2 regions of the Bradyrhizobium sp. 35 genome follow, and region 2 is predicted to be linked to the other one. Evidence: riboswitches for the same ligand, from Rfam matches in the RefSeq annotation. Region 2 holds a riboswitch; the other holds the start of a gene.

Region 1 (6,164 bases), on a different contig from region 2:
CGAGCCTTCTGACCTGGTTCACGATCCGCAATTACGGCTTCAGCGACGCCACCGAGATCTTCATCTTCATCTCCGGCTATACCGCCGCCTTCGTCTACGGTCGGGCGATGCTGGAGTCCGGCATCGTCGTCGCCACCGCGCGCATCCTGCGGCGCGTCTGGCAGATCTATGTCGCCCACGTCTTCCTGTTCACGATCTTCCTTGCCGAAATCTCCTACGTCGCGACCAGGTTCGAGAACCCGCTCTACACCGAAGAGATGGGCATCATGGATTTCCTCAAGCAGCCCGACGTCACGATCGTGCAGGCGCTGCTGCTGCGCTTCCGTCCGGTCAACATGGACGTGCTGCCGCTCTACATCGTGCTGATGCTGGCGCTGCCCTTGATCCTGTGGCTGATGAAGTGGCGCCCCGACGTGACGCTCGGCCTCTCGGTCGCGCTCTACGCGGTGACCTGGGAATACGACCTCTATCTGTCGGCCTATCCGAACGGCTTCTGGGCCTTCAATCCCTTCGCCTGGCAATTGCTGTTCGTGTTCGGGGCATGGTGCGCGCTCGGGGGTGCGCGACGCATGTCGCACATTCTGGCTTCGCGGGTGACGATGTGGATCGCGATCGCCTATCTGGTTGCGGCATTCTACGTGACGCTGACCTGGTATGTGCCGCAGCTCTCCCACTTCATGCCGAAGCGGCTCGAGCAGTGGATGTATCCGATCGACAAGGCCGACCTTGACGTGCTGCGCTTCACGCATTTCCTGGCGCTGGCCGCGCTCACCGTGCGCGTCCTGCCCCGGGACTGGCCGGGCCTGAAATCGCCCTGGCTGCGGCCGCTGATCCTGTGCGGCTCGCATTCCCTGGAGATATTCTGTCTCGGCGTCTTCCTCGCCTTTGCCGGCCATTTCATCCTGGCCGAAGTCTCGGGCGGCCCGGTCATGCATGCGCTAATAAGTCTCTCCGGAATCCTGATCATGTGGGCCATGGCCTGGCTGATTTCGTGGTACAAGCGGGTGGCTGACAAGAGCGGTTCGAAAACCAAAAGCGCCGTCGGCAGCGCCGATATGGCGGGAGGGGGCTGATGAAGGCGAAGGTTTTCCTGAGCCTGATCCTGCTGTGCGGTGGTCTCGCCGCGCCTCCGGCGCGCGCGGACGATGCTGCGCCGGCTGCTTCAGCCGCGCCCGCAGCCTGTGAAGTGCCGTCCTATCTGCTCACCAGCGAAAGCCAGCTTCCCAAGGTCGCCGATGCCGTGAAGGCCGGCAAGCCGCTCGAAATCCTGGTCATCGGCAGTCGCTCGACCACGATTCCGGCTTCCGAGGACGCCTCTTATCCGGCGCGGATGCAGGCCATCCTGAAGGACAAGCTGCCGCCGTCCGAGACTGTGCACGTCTCCGTAGAAATACAGAGCAAGAAAACGGCCGAGGAGGCGGCTGCCAGCTTCGTTAAGCTGATGGAAGCAAAAACGCCTACTTTGGTCATCTGGCAGACCGGGACTGTCGATGCTATCCGAGCCATCGATCCCGATGATTTTCGTGGCGCGGTGACCGAAGGGGTTGTTGCGTTGCAAAAGGCAGGGGCTGACGTCGTCTTGATGAATTTGCAGTACAGTCCGCGTACCGAAACCATGATCTCGGTGCCGCCATACCTCGACAATATGCGGGTGGTGGCGCAGGAGCACGATATTCCGCTGTTCGATCGGTTCGCGATCATGCGGCAGTGGAATGATCAGGGCCAGTTCGACCTATTCAGCCCGTCGCGCGGGCCCGAGTTGGCGAAGCAGGTCCATGATTGCCTTGGCCGGGCGTTGGCACAGTTCCTGATCGACGCTGCCCATCTGGAGCCGGCCCAGCAGCAAAATTGAGGTCTAGCGTTAATGAGTTCTCTCCGCCCTTTTTGCCTGACGGCATGGCTGGCTGTGCCCGCAGCAGCGGTGCTGCTGTTGCTGAGTCCGGCCTCGCAGTCCCACGCGCAGACGCAGGCCGCGCAGGCAACACCGGCCCCGCAGCAGTCGGCTGATCCGGCTCCCGCTTCACCGTCCCAGACCACCGTCGCAGCGACGTCCCCCGACCAGCGCGGCATCACGGCGCGCGCCATCGACAAGGTGAAGCAGGTCGCGAAATCCGCCGGCGACATCTTTAGCCGCGTGCCCTGCCTGTCGCCGAAGGGCGGCTCGAAGGCGATGGGCTCGCTGCCGCATGTCGCGGGCAAGCTCGTCGCCGGCCAGCCCGTCGTCATCGTCGCGTTCGGCTCGTCGTCGACCGCGGGATTCGGCGCGAGCTCGCCGGAGTTCAACTATCCCAATCGCCTTGCCGCGCAGCTGCACCGGCACTATCCGACCGCCGACATCACCGTCATCAATGCCGGCGTCGGCGGCGAGGATGCGCCCGAGATGATGAAGCGTCTCCAGAAAGAGGTGATCGACGTGCATCCGGATCTGGTGATCTGGCAGGTCGGCACCAATGCCGTGCTGCGCAATCTCGATCCTGGCGAGACCGCCAAACTGGTCGAGGACGGCATCGCTCGCATCCAGGCCACCGGCGGCACCGACATCGTGCTGGTCGATCCGCAATATTCGCCCGCCGTCAACCAGCGCGCCGAGAGCGCCGGCAAGATGGTGAAGCTGCTCGGCAAGGTCGCCGAGCTCCGTCACGTCGGCATCTTCCCGCGCTTCGAGGTGATGCGCGACTGGCACGAGAAGCAATCGCTTCCGGTCGAGAGTTTCGTGATCGCCGACGGACTGCACATGAACGATTGGGGCTATGCCTGCTTCGCCCAGCTCCTCGGCGACGACATCATTCGCTCCGTCGGCCAGATCAAGCTCGGCGTGAACGTGCCCGCGGACGTGCGGACGTACCGGCCAATGTGACTTGTCGTCCCGGCCCCCATGCGCAATTGCGCACTAGGCCGGGACGACAATAACTCACGCCTTCTCCAGCGCCGCGGTCAGATCCTCGATCAGATCGTCCGCGTGCTCGAGGCCTGCCGAGAAGCGGATGAATCCTTCGCTGATGCCGAGCGCGGCGCGGTCCTCCGGCTTCAAACGCTGATGCGTCGTGGTCGCGGGATGGGTGACGAGGCTCTTGGCGTCGCCGAGATTGTTCGAGATCTTGGCGAGCTTGAGCTCGTTGAGCACGCGGAACGCCGCCTGCTTGCCGCCCTTGACCTCGAGGCCGACCAGCGTCGAGCCGCCGCGCATCTGCTTCTTCACCAATGCAGCCTGCGGATGATCGGCGCGGCCGGGAAACACCAGCCGCGAAATCTTCGGATGGCTCGCCAGCACGTCCGCGATGCGCGCCGCCGTCTCGGTCTGCGCGCGCACGCGCACGGCGAGCGTCTCCAGCCCCTTGAGCAGGACCCAGGCGTTGAACGGCGAGATCGACGGGCCGGTCTGGCGCATGAAATTGTGGATGTGCTCGGCGATGAACGCTTCCGAGGACAGGATGATGCCGCCGAGACAGCGGCCCTGGCCGTCGATGTGCTTGGTCGCGGAATAGACCACGACGTCGGCGCCGAGCGCGAGCGGGCTCTGCCAGATCGGGGTGGCGAACACGTTGTCGACGACGAGCCGCGCGCCGCCACTATGCGCGATCTCGGCAATGCCGGGAATGTCGAGCACGTCGAGCGTCGGATTGGTCGGGCTCTCCAGGAAGAACGTCTTGGTGTTCGGCTTCATGGCGCGCTGCCACTGGTCGAGATCGAGGCCGTCGACCAGCGTGGTCTCGATGCCGTAGCGCGGCAGTAAATCCTGCACGACGTAGAGACACGAGCCGAACAGCGCGCGCGAGGCCACGACGTGATCGCCGGCCTTGAGCGGCGCCAGGATCGCGGTCGTCACCGCGGCCATGCCGGTCGCGGCCGAACGTGCCGCTTCGGCGCCTTCGAGCTCGATCATGCGGCGCTCGAACATCGAGATGGTCGGATTGGAGTAGCGTGAATAGATGAAGCCGGGGTCCTCGCCCTTGAACCGCGCCTCGCACTCCTCAGCGCTGTTGTAGACGTAGCCCTGGGTCAGGAACAGCGACTCCGACGTCTCGCCATATTGCGAGCGTAAGGTGCCGGAATGAACCAGGCGAGTTTCGGGACGGTAGTGGGCGGTTGGCGCCGGGGACTTCGACATAGGACCTCCTGAAGTGACCATCGAGAATGGTCACAAAAAAACCGGCCTGGAATATCTCCACGGGCCGGGATCACAGAGGTCCCCGGCCTGTTTAGCGACTTATTTAACGTGGCTGCAAGCCGGCCGGCTCAAATCACCACGGGATAAGTCATGCTCATATTCCGCAATGCCCTTTCCGTCAAGACGTCCATCGGATAGCCGTAAAACGCTCATATTTCCCGCATGTCGGGATGTGTTTGATCCCTGATGAGGACCCCGGGTTGACGTTCACGGTCGCCGCCGACGCCAATGGTATCCTGCCCGACCGCATGATCGCGGCGATGGCGGAGGGCGGTCTCATCCTGCCCGCTTACGACTTCGTCGAAAGCCAGATCCAGCCGGCGAGCCTCGATTTGCGTCTTGGCGATATCGCCTATCGCGTTCGCGCCAGCTTCCTGCCCGGTCCCGGCGCCACGGTCGCCGAGCGCATCGACGAGTTGAAGCTGCACGAGTTCAGCCTCGCCGACGGCGCGGTGCTGGAGACCAACTGCGTCTACATCGTGCCGCTGCTTGAAAGCCTCGCGCTGCCGCCGGAAATCGTCGCGGCCGCCAACCCGAAGAGCTCGACCGGCCGGCTCGACGTCTTCACCCGCGTGATCGCCGACGGCACCCGCCGCTTCGACATGATCGGTGCCGGCTATCACGGCCCGCTCTATGCCGAGATCAGCCCGAAGACGTTTCCGGTGCTGGTCAGCGAGGGCTCGCGCCTGAGCCAGGTGCGCTTCCGCACCGGCGATGCCATCCTCAACATCGACGACCTCGAGGCGCTGCACGCGACCGAGCGTCTCGTCGATATCGACGATGCCGACCTCACCGGCGGCGTCGCCGTCTCTGTTGATCTCTCCGGCGAGAAGAGCGGCGGCTTCGTCGGCTACCGCGCCAAGCGCCACACCGGCGTCATCGACGTCGATCGCCGCGCCGGCTATTCCGTCGAGGACTTCTGGGAGCCGATCTCGGCCCGTCCCGACGGCAGCCTGATCCTCGATCCCGGCGAGTTCTATATCCTCGCGTCGAAAGAGGCGGTGCAGGTGCCGCCCGATTACGCCGCGGAGATGGTGCCGTTCGATCCGCTGGTCGGCGAGTTCCGCGTGCATTATGCCGGATTCTTCGATCCCGGCTTCGGCTATGCCGGCGCCGGCGGGCTAGGCTCGCGCGCCGTGCTCGAAGTGCGCTCGCGCGAGGTGCCGTTCATCCTCGAGCACGGCCAGATCGTCGGCCGCCTCGTCTACGAGAAGATGCTGGCCCGCCCCGACGCGATGTACGGCCAGCGCATCGGCTCGAACTACCAGGCGCAGGGCCTGAAGCTGAGCAAGCATTTCCGGGTGTAGGGATAGCCTCACCTTCCGCTGTCATGCCTCGGCTTGACCGGGGCATCCAGTACGCCGTAGCCTATTGGTTCGATCACATCCGCCTCTGGAATACTGGATCGCCCGATCAAGTCGGGCGATGACACCGAATCTGTGTCAAGATGGGAAGTGAATCCGGGCTACGTCCGAGGTGGCGAAATGACAGATCAATCCGAACTCGACGCAAGAATCCTCGACGACGTCGCCGACGCGCTGATCTATTCGGATCGCTCCGGCACGATCATGCGCTGGAACCGCGCATCGTCCGCACTGTTCGGCTTCTCGGCGGACGAAGCGCTGGGCCAGAATCTCGACCTGATCATTCCCGAACATCTGCGCGCCGCGCACTGGAAAGGTTTTGAGGCCGCGCTTGCCAGCGGCGCGATGAAGCTTGCGGGCAAGCCGACACTGACCCGCGCGCTGCACAAGGACGGACGCAAGCTCTACATCGAGATGACCTTTGCGCTGGTGCGGGACGCCGCTGGAGTGGTGCAGGGATCGGTGGCGATGGCACGCGACGTCACCGAGCGCGTCGAGCGCGAGCGTGCCGCCAAAGCCTCGCAAACTAAGCCTGCGCAAAATTCGTGATGCGGAATTGGCGCGCCGGCGTGCAGGGCTCCCTGCGTGCGGCTCAGCTTGTCCGTCACCGGATGCAGTGACACACTCGATCA
Region 2 (6,164 bases):
CCCGCTTGGCGCCGGTGGGCCGAATCCCCTAAGTAGCGGCATGACACCCAGCGCAATGACAATCAGCCAGACCGCCGAGATCACCGGGCTCTACCGCTACCCGATCAAGGGCCTGACGCCGGAGGCCCTGCCCCGCGTCTCCCTGCGAGCCGGCCAGACCCTGCCCGCCGACCGCCGCTACGCCATCGAGAACGGCCCGAGCGGCTTCGATCCGGAAGCACCGCAGTGGAAGCCGAAGATCCAGTTCCTGATGCTGGCGCGGAATGAGCGGCTAGCTTCGCTCGACAGCCGGTTCGAGGACGCGACCAATTGCCTGACCATCCGCAAGGACGGCCAGATCGTCGCCAGCGGCGATCTCGAGACCGCCGCCGGGCGCGCCGCCATCGAGGACTATTTCAGGGAAAATTTTCAGCCGGAGCTGAAGGGCCCGCCCAAGATCCTGTCCGGCCGCGACCACAGCTTTTCAGACGTCGCCCGCAAGGTCGTGTCCATCATCAATCTCGACAGCGTCCGCGCGCTCGAGACCATGCTCGGCGGCGCCGCCGTCCACCCGCTACGCTTCCGCGCCAATCTCTACGTGAAGGGCTGGCCGGCCTGGTCCGAGCTCGACCTCGTCGGCCAGACGCTCGCGATCGGACAGGCCCGGCTGCAAGTGGTCAAGCGCATCAAGCGCTGCCCGGCCACCAATGTCGACCCTGATACCGCCAAGCGCGATCTCGAAATCCCCGCCACGCTCTCGAGCAATCTCGGCCACATGGACTGCGGCATCTATGCCGAGGTGATCGCTGAAGGCGACATCGGCGTGGGCGACGCGGTTGCATTGGAACAGCCGAAGCTGGTGTGACGCTGCGCGCTGGCCCCGCTCCGCCATTGCGAGCGAAGCGAAGCAATCCAGGAATGCGCCCGCGGAGACAGTCTGGATTGCTTCGTCGCTTCGCTCCTCGCAATGACGGCCGTCAGTTCGGCATCACATACGCATAGATCCGGCCGCGCGAGACCGGTGCTTCGCGAACGCGGTTGCCGTTGTTGCCGGAGATCATGATCGGATTGCCCTGCGCGTCGACACCGGTGATGATGCCGACATGACCGCCCCGGCCACCACGCGACATCACTGCGATGGCGCCGACCTGCGGACCGGACACGCGCGTGCCGTAATGCGCGAACGAATTCGCCATGTCGGAGCCGGTGCCACGATGACCGGTCTTTTCGAGCACCATGTTCATGAAGCGCGCGCACCACAGGCTACCGCGACCGGTCGGATTGCCGCCGACATAGCGGCGTGCCTCGGACACGAGGCCCGACCCACCGCCGAAGCCGCCGCCGCTCGTCGCGCTATTGGCCATGCCGCCGTCATTCGCGTTAGTGGCTATCCCACCTCCACGCCTCATAATTCGACGGCTGGCGCGCGTGGTCATCTCACCGCTGGTAACCATTCCAGCGTTGCCGCTCATGGCCATTCCACGGCTGCCGCTCATGGCCATTCCACCACTGCCGCTCATAGCCGTTCCAGCGCTGCCGCTTATGGCGATGCCGCCGCTATTGGCGTTCGGATCATAGCTGGCGAAGGTGTTGCCGAAGCCGTTCGCCTGCAATTGCGCCGCGCCGCGCTCGAAGCGCGAGCCGCGTGCATGCCGGTAATGATGATGTCTGCTGGCGTGATGCGCGTAAGCGTGCCGCTCTGCGCTATGACGATGAGGTCGTGCTGACGCCGGAGAAGTGAAGGCGGCGAACGCCGCGAAGAAAACAGCCAGCGCAACGACACAGCGCGACAGGCGAGACGCAAACAACTCGAACATTCTTCATCCTTCGTTGACACCCCACTTCCCCGTCGGCCCGTGCGGTGGCCGACATCCGCGGGCTGTATCAGTATCCTGATGTGGCGAGAACAAGACGCGGCCCCTAAGAATTTGGACGATGATTAATAAGTGCTACCATCGTATGCGCTGACCGCAGGACGGCATTCCAAAGCCGCAGCCACCTCAGGGAGAAAACCGGATGCCTCACGCCCTCACGAAGGACAATTGTCGACTCTATTTCGAAGAAGCGGGCACGGGCACGCCGATTATTTTTCTGCACGAATTCGCGGCCGACTACACCAATTGGGAGCCGCAGATGCGCTACTTCTCGCGCGGCCATCGCTGCATCACCTATTCCGCACGCGGCTACACGCCATCGGACGTGCCTGATGGCGAGGTCTACCGCTACACGCATTTCTACACCGATGCGCTCGCGGTGCTCGATCATCTGAAGATCGATCGCGCGCACTTCGTCGGCCTCTCGATGGGCGCCTATTCGTCGCTCCAGATCGGGCTCAACGCGCCCCAACGTGCGCTGTCGATGACGCTCGCCGGCGTCGGCTCGGGCTCGGAGATCGAGAACCTCGACGCTTGGCGCCAGCAGTGCCGCGCCAACGCGGAGCAATTCGAGATGCTCGGCTCAGCCGAAGTCGCAAAAGTCACGCGCGAGGCGCCGAGCCGGATTCCCTTCCTGGTGAAGGACCCGCGCGGTCACGCCGATTTCTATGCCGCCCTGGCGCGGCACGACGCCAAGGGATCAGCGCGGACGATGCGCGGCTTCCAGGCCGGCCGTCCCTCGATCTTTACGATGACGGACGCGATCAGAGCGGCCACGACGCCGGCACTCATCATCTGCGGCGACGAGGACGATCCGTGCGTGGGCGCAAGCCTGTTTCTGAAGAAGCATCTGCCGGCGGCAGGGCTCGCCATGTTTCCAAAGTCCGGCCACGTCCTCAATCTCGAAGAGCCAGCGCTGTTCAACGAAACGGTGGAACGGTTCGTCACGCTGGTGGAAGCGGGAAGATGGCCGGTGCGCGACCCGAGGTCACTGGCGGCGCATTAGCGCGAAGGCGTCACCAGGTACTGGGTCGCGTAGATGGGGTAACGGGCCGGCCTACTTCCTGCCGCCCCGCGTCAGCAGAAACACGCCCTGCTCGCCGAACAGATTCCACACCCACCAAGGCATCCGCAGCCGCAGCGGACGGCCGTAGAGGTCGAGCGCCTCGGCACGTTCCATCTTGACGTCGATCGCGTCGCAGAGCTCGACGAAATCCTTGATGGTGCAGAAATGGATGTTGGCGGTGTCATACCAGCTTGCCGGCAGGTTCTCCGTGCGCGGCATGTGGCCGCCGATCAGGAGCTGGAGCCGCATCTTCCAGAAGCCGAAATTCGGGAACGACACGATGGCGCGGCGGCCGATGCGCAGCAAATTCTCCAGCACCACTTTCGGCTGCCGCGTCGCCTGCAACGTCTGCGACAGGATCACGTAGTCGAAGGCGTCATCCGGATAATTCACGAGGTCGGTGTCGGCATCGCCCTGCACCACCGCAAGACCCTTGGCGACGCAGCGGTTGACGCCCTCGCGCGACAGCTCGATGCCGCGGCCGTCGACGCCGCGGGTTTCCAGCAGTTGGAGCAGGTCGCCCTCGCCGCAGCCGACGTCGAGCACCTTCGAGCCCGGCTTGACCATGTTGGCCACCAGCACATGGTCCGCGCGAAAATCACCGGGCTGCCCGGTCGCAAGGCCGCCCAGCGGCAACGCTTCCTGTACAGACATGACTAGCCGTCCTTAAGCATTATTGGCGGTGAGCCCGCGCGCCTTGCCTGCCGATTGCAGGAAGGCGCGGGAGATATCAAGGAATTCGGGCACGTCGAGCAGGAAGGCGTCGTGACCGCGATCGGTCTCGATTTCGGCGAACGACACCCGCGCGCTCGACGCATTCAGCGCGTGCACCAGCGCGCGCGATTCCGAGGTCGGGAACAGCCAGTCGCTGGTGAAGGAGACCACGCAGAAGCGGGTCTGGATTCCCGCGAACGCCTTCGCCAGCACACCGCCGTGGTCGGCGGCGATGTCGAAATAGTCCATCGCGCGGGTCAGATAGAGATAGGAGTTGGCGTCGAAGCGCTCGACGAAGGACGAGCCCTGGTAGCGCAGATAGGACTCAACCTGGAAGTCGGCGTCGAAAGAGAAAGTCGGCAGCTCGCGGTCCTGCATGCGCCGCCCGAATTTTCGATGCAGCGCGGCGTCGGAGAGATAGGTGATGTGCGCCGCCATCCGGGCGACAGCGAGGCCACGATGCGGATGGATACCTCGATCGGCATAGCCGCCATGGTGCCAGTCGGGGTCGGCCATCACCGCCTGACGGCCAAGCTCGTGGAACGCGATGTTCTGCGCCGAGTGTCGTGTCGAGCAGGCAATCGCCAGCGCGGAGAACACGCGACTCGGATACGCCGCAGTCCATTGCAGCACTTGCATGCCGCCCATCGAGCCGCCGACGACCGCGAACAGCGTGTCGATGCCGAGCCGGTCGATCAGCATCGCCTGCGCGCGCACCATGTCGGGGATGGTGATGACGGGGAAATCGAGCCCCCAAACCTTGCCGGTCGCGGGATTGATCGAGGCCGGGCCGGTCGAGCCCATGCAGCCGCCGATCACGTTGGAGCAGATGATAAAATATTCGTTGGGATCGAGCGGCCGGCCGGGGCCGACCAAGGTCTCCCACCAGCCGGGCTTGCCGGTGACAGGGTGCACGTTGGCGACGTGCTGGTCGCCGGTCAGCGCATGGCAGATCAGGATCGCGTTGGAGCGATCGGCATTCAGCTCGCCGTAGGTCTGGTAGGCGATCTGGAACGGGCTGAGATCGACCCCGCAGTCGAGCCGCAGCGGCTGCTCCGAGCCGAACTGCGCGACGTGCGAACTCGGATGATCCACCTCGTGCGACCGCTCGTCGGCGGTGATCGCGGGACTCGGAATGGACTGGACGCCAACCATCTGACCATCGACCTCGTTTGCGATCGTAGAAGTGACCGCATTGACATCAGGCCATGAAAAACCCGGCCTGAACGATAGGTTCGGCCGGGATCGAAAGCGTCCCCGGCCTGTTTAGCGAGTTTTTTAACGTGGCTGCAAGCCGGCCGGCTCAAATGACCACGGAACGGGTAAAAACTACCGTCTTGGACGGTTTTCGTCAAGTCACGGCCCGGATCAGCCAAATTCGCCTGTCGCGCCACGGGCGGAAAGGGCCCGATTTCTCTTTGCATTTCTCTTTGCTTTCGCAGCCCCGACTGCCTAATCAGGATATCCATCACAGCGGTGACGGCTCGACTGATCCGCATTGGAAAGCCTCTCAGCAGCACCTGTCAGACATGTCCCAACGTCCGCCCGCGCCACCATCACTCCAGGAATTGCGTAAGGAGATCGACGCGATCGACGAAGGCATGCATCGCCTGCTGATGCAACGCGGCGACATCATCGACCGCCTGATCCAGGTGAAGCAGACCCAGGAGGTCGGCTCGGCGTTCCGCCCGGCACGCGAGGCCTCCATGATGCGCGACCTCGTGCAGCGTCATCGCGGCATCCTGCCGCTCGACACGGTCGAGAGCATCTGGCGCGTCATCATCGCGACCTTCACCTATGTCCAGGCCCCGTTCTCGGTCCACGCCGACATCTCGGCGAGCGAGCCGGCCATGCGCGATTCCGCGCGATTCCATTTCGGCTTCACCGTGCCTTACGTCGCGCATTTCAGCGCGCAGGCGGCGGTCGAGGCCGTCGCGAAGTCCAAGGGCGATCTGGCGCTGGTCTCGGCGACCTCGAGCCGCACGCCGTGGTGGCTGTCGCTGGAAGAAGCTGGCGCGCCAAAGATCATCGCGCGGCTGCCCTTCGTCGAGCGCGCCGACCATCCGGCGGCGTTGCCCGTGTTCGCGGTCTCGCGCGTCGCCGACAGCGCGCTGGTGACGGAGGTCGAGACCTTCAGCGTACGCGTCTCTGGGTGGAATGCGGAGGTCGCGCGCGCCCTGTCGCCGCTCGCCGAGATCGTGGCGGTGCCCGACACCGCCTTCGACGGCGCCGCGCTGCTGGTCTCGGTCACCGCGACAAGCAGCATCGACAAGATCAAGGCTGCCCTGATCGAAGCGGGGGCCTCGGTGCGCTCCACGGCCCTCGTCGGCAGCCACGCAACGCGCTATACGGTGCCCCCGACCGGGTCGAAATCGTAAGTCGCGAACCGCTTAAGCCCACTCCGGAGTTGAAGATGTCCCGCCCCGTGCCGAATCCCGGCATTCTCGATATTGCGCCCTACACGCCCGGCAAGACCCCGGTGGCAGAGCCTGGCCGCAAGGTGTTCAAGCTCTCGGCCAACGAGACGCCGT

Evidence for each region. A riboswitch is a leader RNA that binds a small molecule or an ion and turns the genes downstream of it on or off. The one in region 2 is predicted to bind S-adenosylmethionine.
Region 1: another riboswitch for S-adenosylmethionine. It lies ahead of IVB36_RS29440 (O-succinylhomoserine sulfhydrylase); the one in region 2 lies ahead of IVB36_RS10665 (homoserine O-acetyltransferase).

Annotation. Positions count from the first base shown of each region.
Region 1 is NZ_JADPJC010000144.1:146,598-152,761, reverse strand. It holds gene IVB36_RS29455 (OpgC domain-containing protein) at 1-1,073, shown strand, start outside; gene IVB36_RS29450 (lipolytic enzyme) at 1,073-1,852, shown strand; gene IVB36_RS29445 (SGNH/GDSL hydrolase family protein) at 1,865-2,857, shown strand; gene IVB36_RS29440 (O-succinylhomoserine sulfhydrylase) at 2,912-4,108, opposite strand; SAM riboswitch at 4,179-4,258, opposite strand; gene IVB36_RS29435 (2'-deoxycytidine 5'-triphosphate deaminase) at 4,369-5,475, shown strand; gene IVB36_RS29430 (PAS domain S-box protein) at 5,653-6,081, shown strand.
Region 2 is NZ_JADPJC010000053.1:67,669-73,832, reverse strand. It holds gene IVB36_RS10685 (MOSC domain-containing protein) at 56-844, shown strand; gene IVB36_RS10680 (TIGR02594 family protein) at 957-1,796, opposite strand; gene IVB36_RS10675 (alpha/beta hydrolase) at 1,996-2,859, shown strand; gene metW (methionine biosynthesis protein MetW) at 2,911-3,573, opposite strand; gene IVB36_RS10665 (homoserine O-acetyltransferase) at 3,586-4,788, opposite strand; SAM riboswitch at 4,879-4,958, opposite strand; gene IVB36_RS10660 (chorismate mutase) at 5,163-6,011, shown strand; gene IVB36_RS10655 (histidinol-phosphate transaminase) at 6,047-6,164, shown strand, end outside.